Regions from separate parts of the Arthrobacter sp. MMS24-T111 genome, predicted to be linked through region 2. Evidence: predicted binding sites of a transcription regulator. Region 2 holds the regulator's gene; the other holds the start of a gene.
What was found. The regulator HrcA, encoded in region 2, represses chaperone genes, less so after heat shock. The targets are predictions, from matches to a motif close to TTNGCACTCGNNNNNNNCGAGTGCNAA.
Positions count from the first base shown of each region.

Region 1: the regulator HrcA is predicted to act here: its motif matches at 2,052-2,078, upstream of groES (co-chaperone GroES).

Region 1 is NZ_JBTZRO010000001.1:2,396,820-2,401,205, forward strand. Features, by position in the region: gene ACX5I6_RS11305 (shikimate 5-dehydrogenase) at 1-270, shown strand, start outside; gene ACX5I6_RS11310 (THUMP-like domain-containing protein) at 297-1,553, opposite strand; gene ACX5I6_RS11315 (hypothetical protein) at 1,607-1,987, shown strand; gene groES (co-chaperone GroES) at 2,235-2,528, shown strand; gene groL (chaperonin GroEL) at 2,608-4,218, shown strand; gene ACX5I6_RS11330 (dihydrofolate reductase family protein) at 4,293-4,386, opposite strand, start outside.
Region 2 is NZ_JBTZRO010000001.1:3,123,684-3,128,069, forward strand. Features, by position in the region: gene hemW (radical SAM family heme chaperone HemW) at 1-310, shown strand, start outside; gene ACX5I6_RS14670 (DUF4870 domain-containing protein) at 475-885, opposite strand; gene ACX5I6_RS14675 (DUF3097 domain-containing protein) at 1,005-1,856, opposite strand; gene hrcA (heat-inducible transcriptional repressor HrcA) at 2,030-3,043, shown strand; partial or broken gene dnaJ (molecular chaperone DnaJ) at 3,128-4,255, shown strand; gene ACX5I6_RS14690 (16S rRNA (uracil(1498)-N(3))-methyltransferase) at 4,258-4,386, shown strand, end outside.

The DNA.
Region 1 (4,386 bases), 730 kb from region 2:
GTCACGCCCATCGGTATGGCGGGCGGGACGGAAGCGGACACCGTGGCGTTCCCGGCGGAGGCAATCGAAGCTGCACGCCTGGTGTTCGACGTGGTGGCGTTGCCCGCCGAAACGCCGCTGATCCGGGCCGCCCGTGCAGCCGGCAAGCCGGTCATCACCGGTGCCGAGGTGGCCACCATCCAGGCGCTCGAACAGTTTGTCCTGTACACGGGGGTGCGGCCCACGGCGGAGCAGGTGCGGGCCGCCGAAGAGTTCATGCGCGCCCAGTAGCGGACTGGCGGCCCGTCCGGCTGGCCCTAGGGCATGCCGGTCGGGACGGGTTCCACCACGACGGCCACCCGGTCCTCGCCAATCCGGGTCAGGACCAGGGTGGCGGCCTTGCCGGCGGCCTTCTTGCCGGCACCCTTGCCGGCCGCCCTTCCGCCCGGCAGCAGCTGCTTCCGCAGTTCTTCCGGGGTGACGGCGGTGCCCCGCTTCTTGATGTCCAGCACGGTGATGCCCTCCTGCTTCACCCAGGCTTTAAGCGCCTTGACGTTGTAGGGCATGACTTCCAGCACTTTGTAGGCGCGGGCGAACGGCGTGGCCACGAGTTCCGGGGCACAGATGTAGGCGATGTGCTCATCCACCAGGTGGCCGCCGAGTTCCAGCGCGACATCCGCCACCAGCCCGGCCCGGATCACGGCGCCGTCGGGTTCGTACAGGTAGCCCTCCACCGGTCCCACCGGTGCCGTGGGGCCTGCACCGAAATCGTTGCCGCTGGTCAGTTCGGCCGCACCTTCCGGGCCAAGGACCAGGGCGGCGCGGCGCACCCCCGGCCTGCTGACGGCGTTGAACCACAGGGTTACCTCGGTGACGTCTCCGGCTACCGACACCCACTGGGCTTCGCAGCCGGCGGGCACGGATTCGTGCGGCATGCCGGGCCCCATCTTGACGCCCACCGCCTTTCCTGACGCCGCGAGCGATTCAACGAAGGACAACGGCGGTGAGAACGCCTCCGGGTCCCAGATCCGCTTGGTCCCGGACGTGGAGGTGACCCGGCGTGCTGGATCCAGCCACACGCCGTCGACTCCCTCCAGCGGCACGGCTGCCGCATCCGCGTGCACCACGGTGGCGTTGGGGAAGGGGATCAGGTTCACCGTGGCGCAGGCCGCGGTGGTCTCGTCCATTTCGACGGCGGTCACGTTGAGGTCAAGGGATGCCAAGGCCAGGGAATCGGCGCCCAGGCCACAGCCCAGGTCCGCTACGTGGCTGATCCCGGCGGCGGCGAACCGCTGTGCGTGGCGCGCCGCGACGTTCAGGCGGGTGGCCTGCTCCAGGCCTGCCTGGGTGAAGAGCATCTGGCGGGCGAACTCACCGAACTTCGCCTCGGCCTTGGTGCGCAGCCGTGACTGGGTCAGGACGGCGGAGACCAGCCCGGCAGGATGGCCGGCCTTCCGGAGCGCGGAGTTGAGTTCGAAGGAATCCTCGTCCCGGTACGGGCCCAGGGAGGCCAGCAGCTCCCAGCCTTCGGGGGTCAGCAGCGGTGCAATCTGGTCCTGGGGAGCGTGAGCCATGGGTTCCAGCCTAGTGGAGGAGCGGATGCCGGGTTGCCGATAGTGTGGACACCATGGATGAAACCGCAGCCCCCGGGGACACCGGCGAACACGACCCCAAGGAACGGGGACCTGCCCGGTTTGCCCGCCCGGTCCTGATCGCCGCCGCCGTGGTGGCACTGGTGTGCATCGCGCTCCTGGTGATCATCTTTGTCCTGGACACCTTCAATGCCACCGTCTACTCGGTGGGCGGCAACGACATCTCGGACAACACGCAGGAAGCCCGCGATATCCGCGGACTGTACGACGGCGCGCGGGCCGGGAGCATCTTCTTCCTCGTGGCCGCCCTGCTTGCCGCAGCCGCTGCGGGCTGGGTTCTGTTCCGGGGCCGTAAACAGGGTGGCAGCGATGCCGACGGCGGCGAAGACGTGGACTTCGACGATCTGGGCCGCTGAAGCTGCCTGAGGCTCGTTGCGGGTCCCGAAACCGTGCTTAACGGAATACGCCGATGACGAAAAACTGGCACTCGCCTTGACCGAGTGCTAACCCTTACATAGAGTTTCAATTAGCACTCTCCCCCGGAGGGTGCTAACACATGAAGAGCTGCCAGCCAGGCTGCTGCCGGCACCGCGACGACGGTTTGCCAGCCACGGCGGAAAGCTTTCCAGTCCACGAATTTGCTGACGAAAAGGAGAGGTCCGAGTGTCGGTCTCTATTAAGCCTCTTGAGGATCGTATTGTTGTCCGCCCGCTCGAAGCCGAGCAGACCACGGCTTCCGGCCTGGTCATCCCGGACTCCGCACAGGAGAAGCCGCAGGAAGGCGAAGTTGTTGCAGTAGGCCCCGGCCGCTTCGAAGACGGCAACCGCGTTCCTGTCGACGTGGCCGTCGGCGACGTCGTCATCTACTCCAAGTACGGCGGAACCGAAGTCAAGACCGGTGGCACCGAGTACCTCGTGCTGTCCGCCCGCGACGTCCTGGCGATCGTCGTCAAGTAACTCTTTCGGATCCCCGTGCCGCCGGCCACGCTTATGCTGGCCGGCAGTGCGGGGTTTCTGTCTTTGAAAGGACAAAACCATGGCAAAGCAGCTTGCGTTTGACGACGCTGCACGCCGGGCCCTCGAGGCCGGCATCGATAAGCTCGCCAACACCGTCAAGGTGACGCTCGGCCCCCGCGGCCGCAACGTCGTCCTGGACAAGAAGTGGGGCGCCCCCACCATCACGAACGACGGCGTCACGATCGCCCGCGAAGTCGAACTGGACGACCCCTACGAGAACCTTGGCGCCCAGCTGGCCAAGGAAGTCGCCACCAAGACCAACGACGTTGCCGGTGACGGCACCACCACCGCCACCGTCCTGGCACAGGCCTTGGTCAAGGAAGGCCTGCGCAACGTTGCCGCCGGTGCTGCCCCCGGCCAGATCAAGCGCGGCATCGAGGTTTCGGTTGAAGCCGTCGCCGCCCGCCTGCTGGAGAACGCACGCCCCGTCGAGGGCACCCAGGTTGCCAACGTTGCCGCCATCTCGGCGCAGAGCGACGAAATCGGCGAACTCCTCGCCGAGGCTTTCGGCAAGGTGGGCAAGGATGGCGTCATCACCATCGAAGAGTCCTCCACCACCCAGACCGAACTGGTCCTCACCGAGGGCATGCAGTTCGACAAGGGCTACCTGTCCCCGTACTTCGTCACCGACGCGGAACGCCAGGAAGCCGTCCTCGAGGACGCCCTGATCCTGATCAACCAGGGCAAGATCTCCTCCATCCAGGAATTCCTGCCGCTGCTGGAAAAGGCGCTGCAGAGCTCCAAGCCGCTGTTCATCATCGCCGAGGACGTCGACGGCGAGGCCCTGTCCACGCTGATCGTCAACCGCATCCGCGGCACCCTGAACGTCGTGGCCGTCAAGGCCCCGGGCTTCGGTGACCGCCGCAAGGCCATGCTCCAGGACATCGCCACCCTCACCGGCGCACAGGTTGTGTCCCCGGAACTGGGCCTGAGCCTGGACACCGTCGGCCTGGAGGTGCTCGGTACCGCCCGCCGCATCACCGTCACCAAGGACAACACCACCATCGTCGACGGCGCCGGCTCGGCCGAAGACGTCGCGGCCCGCGTCGCGCAGCTGCGCGCCGAGCTCACCCGCACCGACTCCGACTGGGACCGTGAAAAGCTCCAGGAGCGCCTGGCCAAGCTGGCCGGCGGCATCGGCGTCATCAAGGTGGGTGCTGCCACCGAGGTTGAGCTGAAGGAAAAGAAGCACCGCATCGAGGACGCCGTATCCTCCACCCGCGCTGCGCTCGAAGAAGGCATCGTGGCCGGTGGCGGCTCGGCCCTGATCCACGCCCTGAAGGCACTGGATGAGGACCCGTCCGTCAAGGCACTCGAAGGCGACGCCGCCGCTGCCGTGGGCATCGTCCGCCGCGCCCTGGTCCAGCCGCTGCGCTGGATCGCCCAGAACGCCGGCTTCGACGGCTACGTCATCACCTCCAAGGTGGCCGACCTCGAAACCAACAACGGTTTCAACGCCAAGTCCGGCGAGTACGAGGACCTGATCGCTGCCGGTGTCATCGACCCCGTCAAGGTCACCCGTGCTGCCCTCCGCAACGCGGCCTCCATCGCCGCCCTGGTTCTCACCACCGAGACCCTTGTCGTGGAGAAGCCGGCCGAAGAGGACGAGCACGCAGGCCACAGCCACTGACCTGCCCGTCTTCCCCTGCAGAAAACCGGTCCAGCATCTGCTGGGCCGGTTTTTTGTGCACCCGGGGCCGCGGGTCAGGTTGCGGCCATCTCCGACGTCTCAACCCCGCCCGCCCGTTCGTACACCAGCGAGACCGCCCCTTTCGGGAAGCTGCGTACCGGCTCGGCG
Region 2 (4,386 bases):
CGGCGTGCGGTGGTGGAACGTCAAGCACCCTGTGGCCTACGCCAACCGGCTCTCGCAGGGCCTGTCGCCGGCTGCGGGCCGGGAAACCCTCGATTCGGACACCAGGAGACTGGAGCGGGTGATGCTGGAGGCGCGGCTGCAGTCAGGGCTCGAGGTCTCGACGCTCAGCACTTTGGGCCGCCATGAGGTGGCGGGCTTGATCGCGGACGAACTGGTGGAACCGGCCGCGGCGTTCCACGGACGGCTGGTCCTCACCCTGAAGGGCCGGCTCCTGGCGGACGCCGTGGTCCGCAGGATCCTGCCCGACTAACCGCAACACGGCCCCGGCTTGAGCTTGCGATGGCTGGAATACGCTGGGTGGGCCCACAGCGGCGAGGGCCCCGGCTTGAGCTTGCGAAGGCTGGATTACGCTGGGTGGGCCGACAGCGGCGAGGGCCCCGGCTTGAGCTTGCGAGGGCTGGATTACGCTGGGGACTATTTGATCCAGCGCAGGTTGTACGGGTAGCGGTGCGGCTGGCCCCGGTTGACGTGGATCCCTGCGGCCACCGAGAAGCAGGTCAGCGCAACCCAGATCAGCGTGGCGATGACGGCGAAGATGTTGCCTACGTAGGGAATGAACACCAGGATGTTGGCCAGGACCGCGGCGATGGTGGGCGGCAGGCTGAAGTTCAGCGCTTCCTTCGACTCCTGTGCTGTGAACGGTCCGCGGTCCCGGAAGATCAGGTAGATCAGCAGGGACGGAATGCACCCCAGGATCCCGCCGAAGTGGGCCAGTGTGGCCCACTGGCGGTCTTCGCTGGCCGTGAGCGGCAGCGCGTTGGCGGGGACGCCATGGTACTCGGAACGGCCTTGGCCATCCCTGTGATCACGTGCGTTTTCTGCCACAGTCTGTTTTCCTTCGGGGGTGCAAGTGGTGCTGACGACTACTAAGGACTCGGTGCAACGCTGCCAAAATCAAGGCGTCGCAGTATCCAGAATACTGGGTCGCGGGGCGGAACCGGCTTTCAGGGCACGGTGAGGAAATCGATCACTTCCTCAACCCGTCCCAGCAGCGATGGTTCCAGGTCGGCGTACGTGCGGACGGCGCCGATGAGTTTTTGCCATCCCAGGCCAATATCTTCCTTGGTGGAGTGCGGCCAGCCAAAGGCCTTCAGGATGCCGGTCTTCCAGTCCTGCCCGCGGGGAATTGCCGGCCATTGCTGGATGCCCAGGACGGCGGGGCGGATGGCCTGCCATACGTCCACGTAGGGGTGGCCGACGATCAGGACATTTCCGGCGGCGCCAGGGGAGGCCATCACGGCGTCGGCGATGCGCGACTCCTTGGAATCGGGCACCAGGTGGTCCACGAGGACCCCAAGCCGGCGCCCAGGTCCCGGCCTGAAGTCCGCCACGGCGGCCGTGAGGTCGTCGATTCCGTGCAGGGGCTCGACGACGATGCCTTCCACCCGCAGGTCGTCTCCCCACACCTTCTCCACCAGTTCGGCGTCGTGTTTGCCTTCCACCCAGATCCGGCTGGCCTTTGCCACCTGGGCCCGCTGTCCGGCAACCCGGACCGACCCGGACGCCGTCCGCCCTGCGGCGGGACCGGCGGCCGCGCGGGCGGGCGCCGGCGGCATCAGGCGGATCGGCTGCCCCTCCAGGAGGAACCCGAACCCCAGCCGGAAAGACCGCGACTTTCCGCGCCGGTCCTCGAGGGCCACCACGTGCATTCCGCCCGACTTCTCCACCCGGGTGACAGCTCCAACCCAGCCCGACTGGACTTCCTCGAGCACCATGCCGCGCTCCACGGGAACTTCCGGCAGTTCGGTCCGGCTAGGGGCGGAAATCCCGCGGGGGCCCCAGTTCTGGTAGTCCATGGATTCGATCCGCCTCGCGCTAGGTCCTCACCCCCGGAGTTTCGCCCGGAGCGGTACCAATGCTAACAACGGGCCGAGGCATAATAGACTGTTAGCACTGAGGCATGTCGAGTGCTAACCCCTGGGCGGCACCGGACGGGGCACGCGCCCCGGACCGTGGATGGAGGTGGAGAGTGAGCGAGCCACGCAAACTGGAAGTGCTGCGGGCGATCGTGGAGGATTACGTCCACTCCCGCGAGCCCGTCGGCTCAAAGGCTCTGGTGGAGCGTCATCATCTCGGTGTTTCCAGCGCCACGATCCGCAATGACATGGCGGCGCTGGAGGACGAGGGCCTGATCACCGCGCCGCACACCAGCGCAGGACGGATACCCACGGACAAGGGCTACCGCCTTTTCGTGGACCAAATCTCGGCGGTCAAGCCCTTGTCGGCGGCAGAGCGGCGGGCCATCCAATCACTCCTCGAAGGCGCGGACGACCTCGACGACGTCCTGGACCGCACGGTCCGCCTCCTGTCCCAGCTGACCAACCAGGTGGCAGTGGTCCAGTACCCGCACTTGAGCAGGGCCCTGGTCCGCCACATTGAATTCGTGCTGCTGGCGCCGCGCAAAGTACTGGTGGTGCTGATTGCCAACAGCGGCAAAGTTGAGCAGCGTGTGATCGACGTCGGCCAGGACCTCGGCGACGAGGCGCTGGCGGAGTTGCGGACCCGGTTCCTCGGGGCCTTGGGCGGCACGTCGCTGAGCCGCCTCGCCCAGGCCTTGCCCGCCGTCGTCGCCGCCGCACCGCACCCTCAGCGCCAGGCCGCGCACGCACTGGCACTTGGGCTGGAGGTCCTGGCCCAGAGCAGCCGGGAAGACCGGATGGTCATGGCCGGAACGGCCAACCTGGCCCGGTCCAACGTAGACTTTCCACTCAGCATCGGCCCGGTGCTCGAAGCACTCGAGGAGCAGGTGGTGATGCTGAGGCTGCTGAGCGAAATGGCGCAGGACCACCGCGGCGTGGCCGTCAGTATCGGACGCGAGAACCCTTACGACGGCCTCGCAGAGGCGTCCGTGGTGGCCACAGGCTATGGCCCTGACAGCGCCGCGAAGGTAGGGATCCTCGGCCCCACACGGATGGACTATCCCACCACCATGGCCACCGTCAGGGCCGTGGCCCGCTACCTTTCCAGGATTTTGGGGCCCTGATCCTTCGTTACCGGACCACGTCCGGCATCAGGACCGGACACCGGACCCAACTGCACGCAGTACAACAAGGAAGAGATACGAACTTTGAGCAGCCACTATGACGTCCTTGGAGTCTCCCCGAAGCTACGGGCGAAGAGATCAAAAAGGCCTACCGCAAACTGGCCCGTACCCTTCACCCCGACGTAAACCCCGGGGACGACGCGTCGGAACGCTTCAAGGCAGTCACTCACGCCTACGAGGTCCTCTCCGACCCCCAGAAGCGCCGCATCTATGACACCACCGGCAACGAGAACGGAACAGACAACGGCTTCGGCGGCGCGGGGTACGCGGGCCAGGGATTCGCATTCCAGGACATCTTCGACACCTTCTTCGGTGCCGGCGGCACGTCCGGACCGGCTTCCCGGGTGCGCAGGGGCCAGGACGCGCTCATCAGCGTCCGGATCGACCTCCGCGACGCCGTCTTTGGCGTCAACAAGAAGCTCGAAGTGGACACCGCCGTCGTCTGCCCCACCTGCGACGGATCGTGCTGCCGCCCCGGCACGCACCCCGAGCGCTGCGATATCTGCGGCGGCAGCGGCCAGGTCCAGCGGGCAGTCCGCTCCATCCTTGGCCAGGTCATGACGGCGGCCCCCTGCGGCACCTGCGAAGGCTTCGGCACGGTCATCAAGGATCCCTGCAACGAATGCAGCGGCCAGGGCCGCATCCGCAGCCGCCGCTCACTGACCATCAAGGTCCCTGCCGGCGTTGCCACCGGAACCCGCATCCAGCTTCTCCGGGCAGGGCGAAGCCGGCCCCGCCGGTGGCCCCGCCGGCGACCTCTACGTGGAGATCCGGGTCAACAACGACGCCACCTATGTCCGCGAAGGCGATGACCTTCACGCCACCTTGCACATCCCCATGACAGCGGCTGCCCTCGGCACGGACGTCAGCCTGGAAACCTTCGACGGCAGCCAGGAGATCGACGTCAAGCCCGGCACGCAGTCCGGCGAGGTCATTACCCTTCGCGGGCTGGGCGTCACCCACCTGAGGGGCTACGGGCGCGGAGACCTGAAGGTCCACCTCCAGGTGGACACTCCCGCCAAACTCGACGCCGCGCAAGAGGACCTGCTGCGCCAGCTCGCCAAGCTCCGCGGGGAACAGATTACTGAGGGTAAGCTCGCCGCCAGCGGCGGAATGTTCGCCAAGCTCCGGGACCGGCTCGGTAACCTGTAGCGGTGAGCAACCCCGTATTCTTCGCCAGCCCCGGCTCGCTGGACGGCCTGGCGCCCGGCCAGGTCTTTGTCCTGGAGGGCCCCGAAGCCCGGCATGCAGTCACCGTAAAGCGCTTGTCGCCCGGGGAGGCC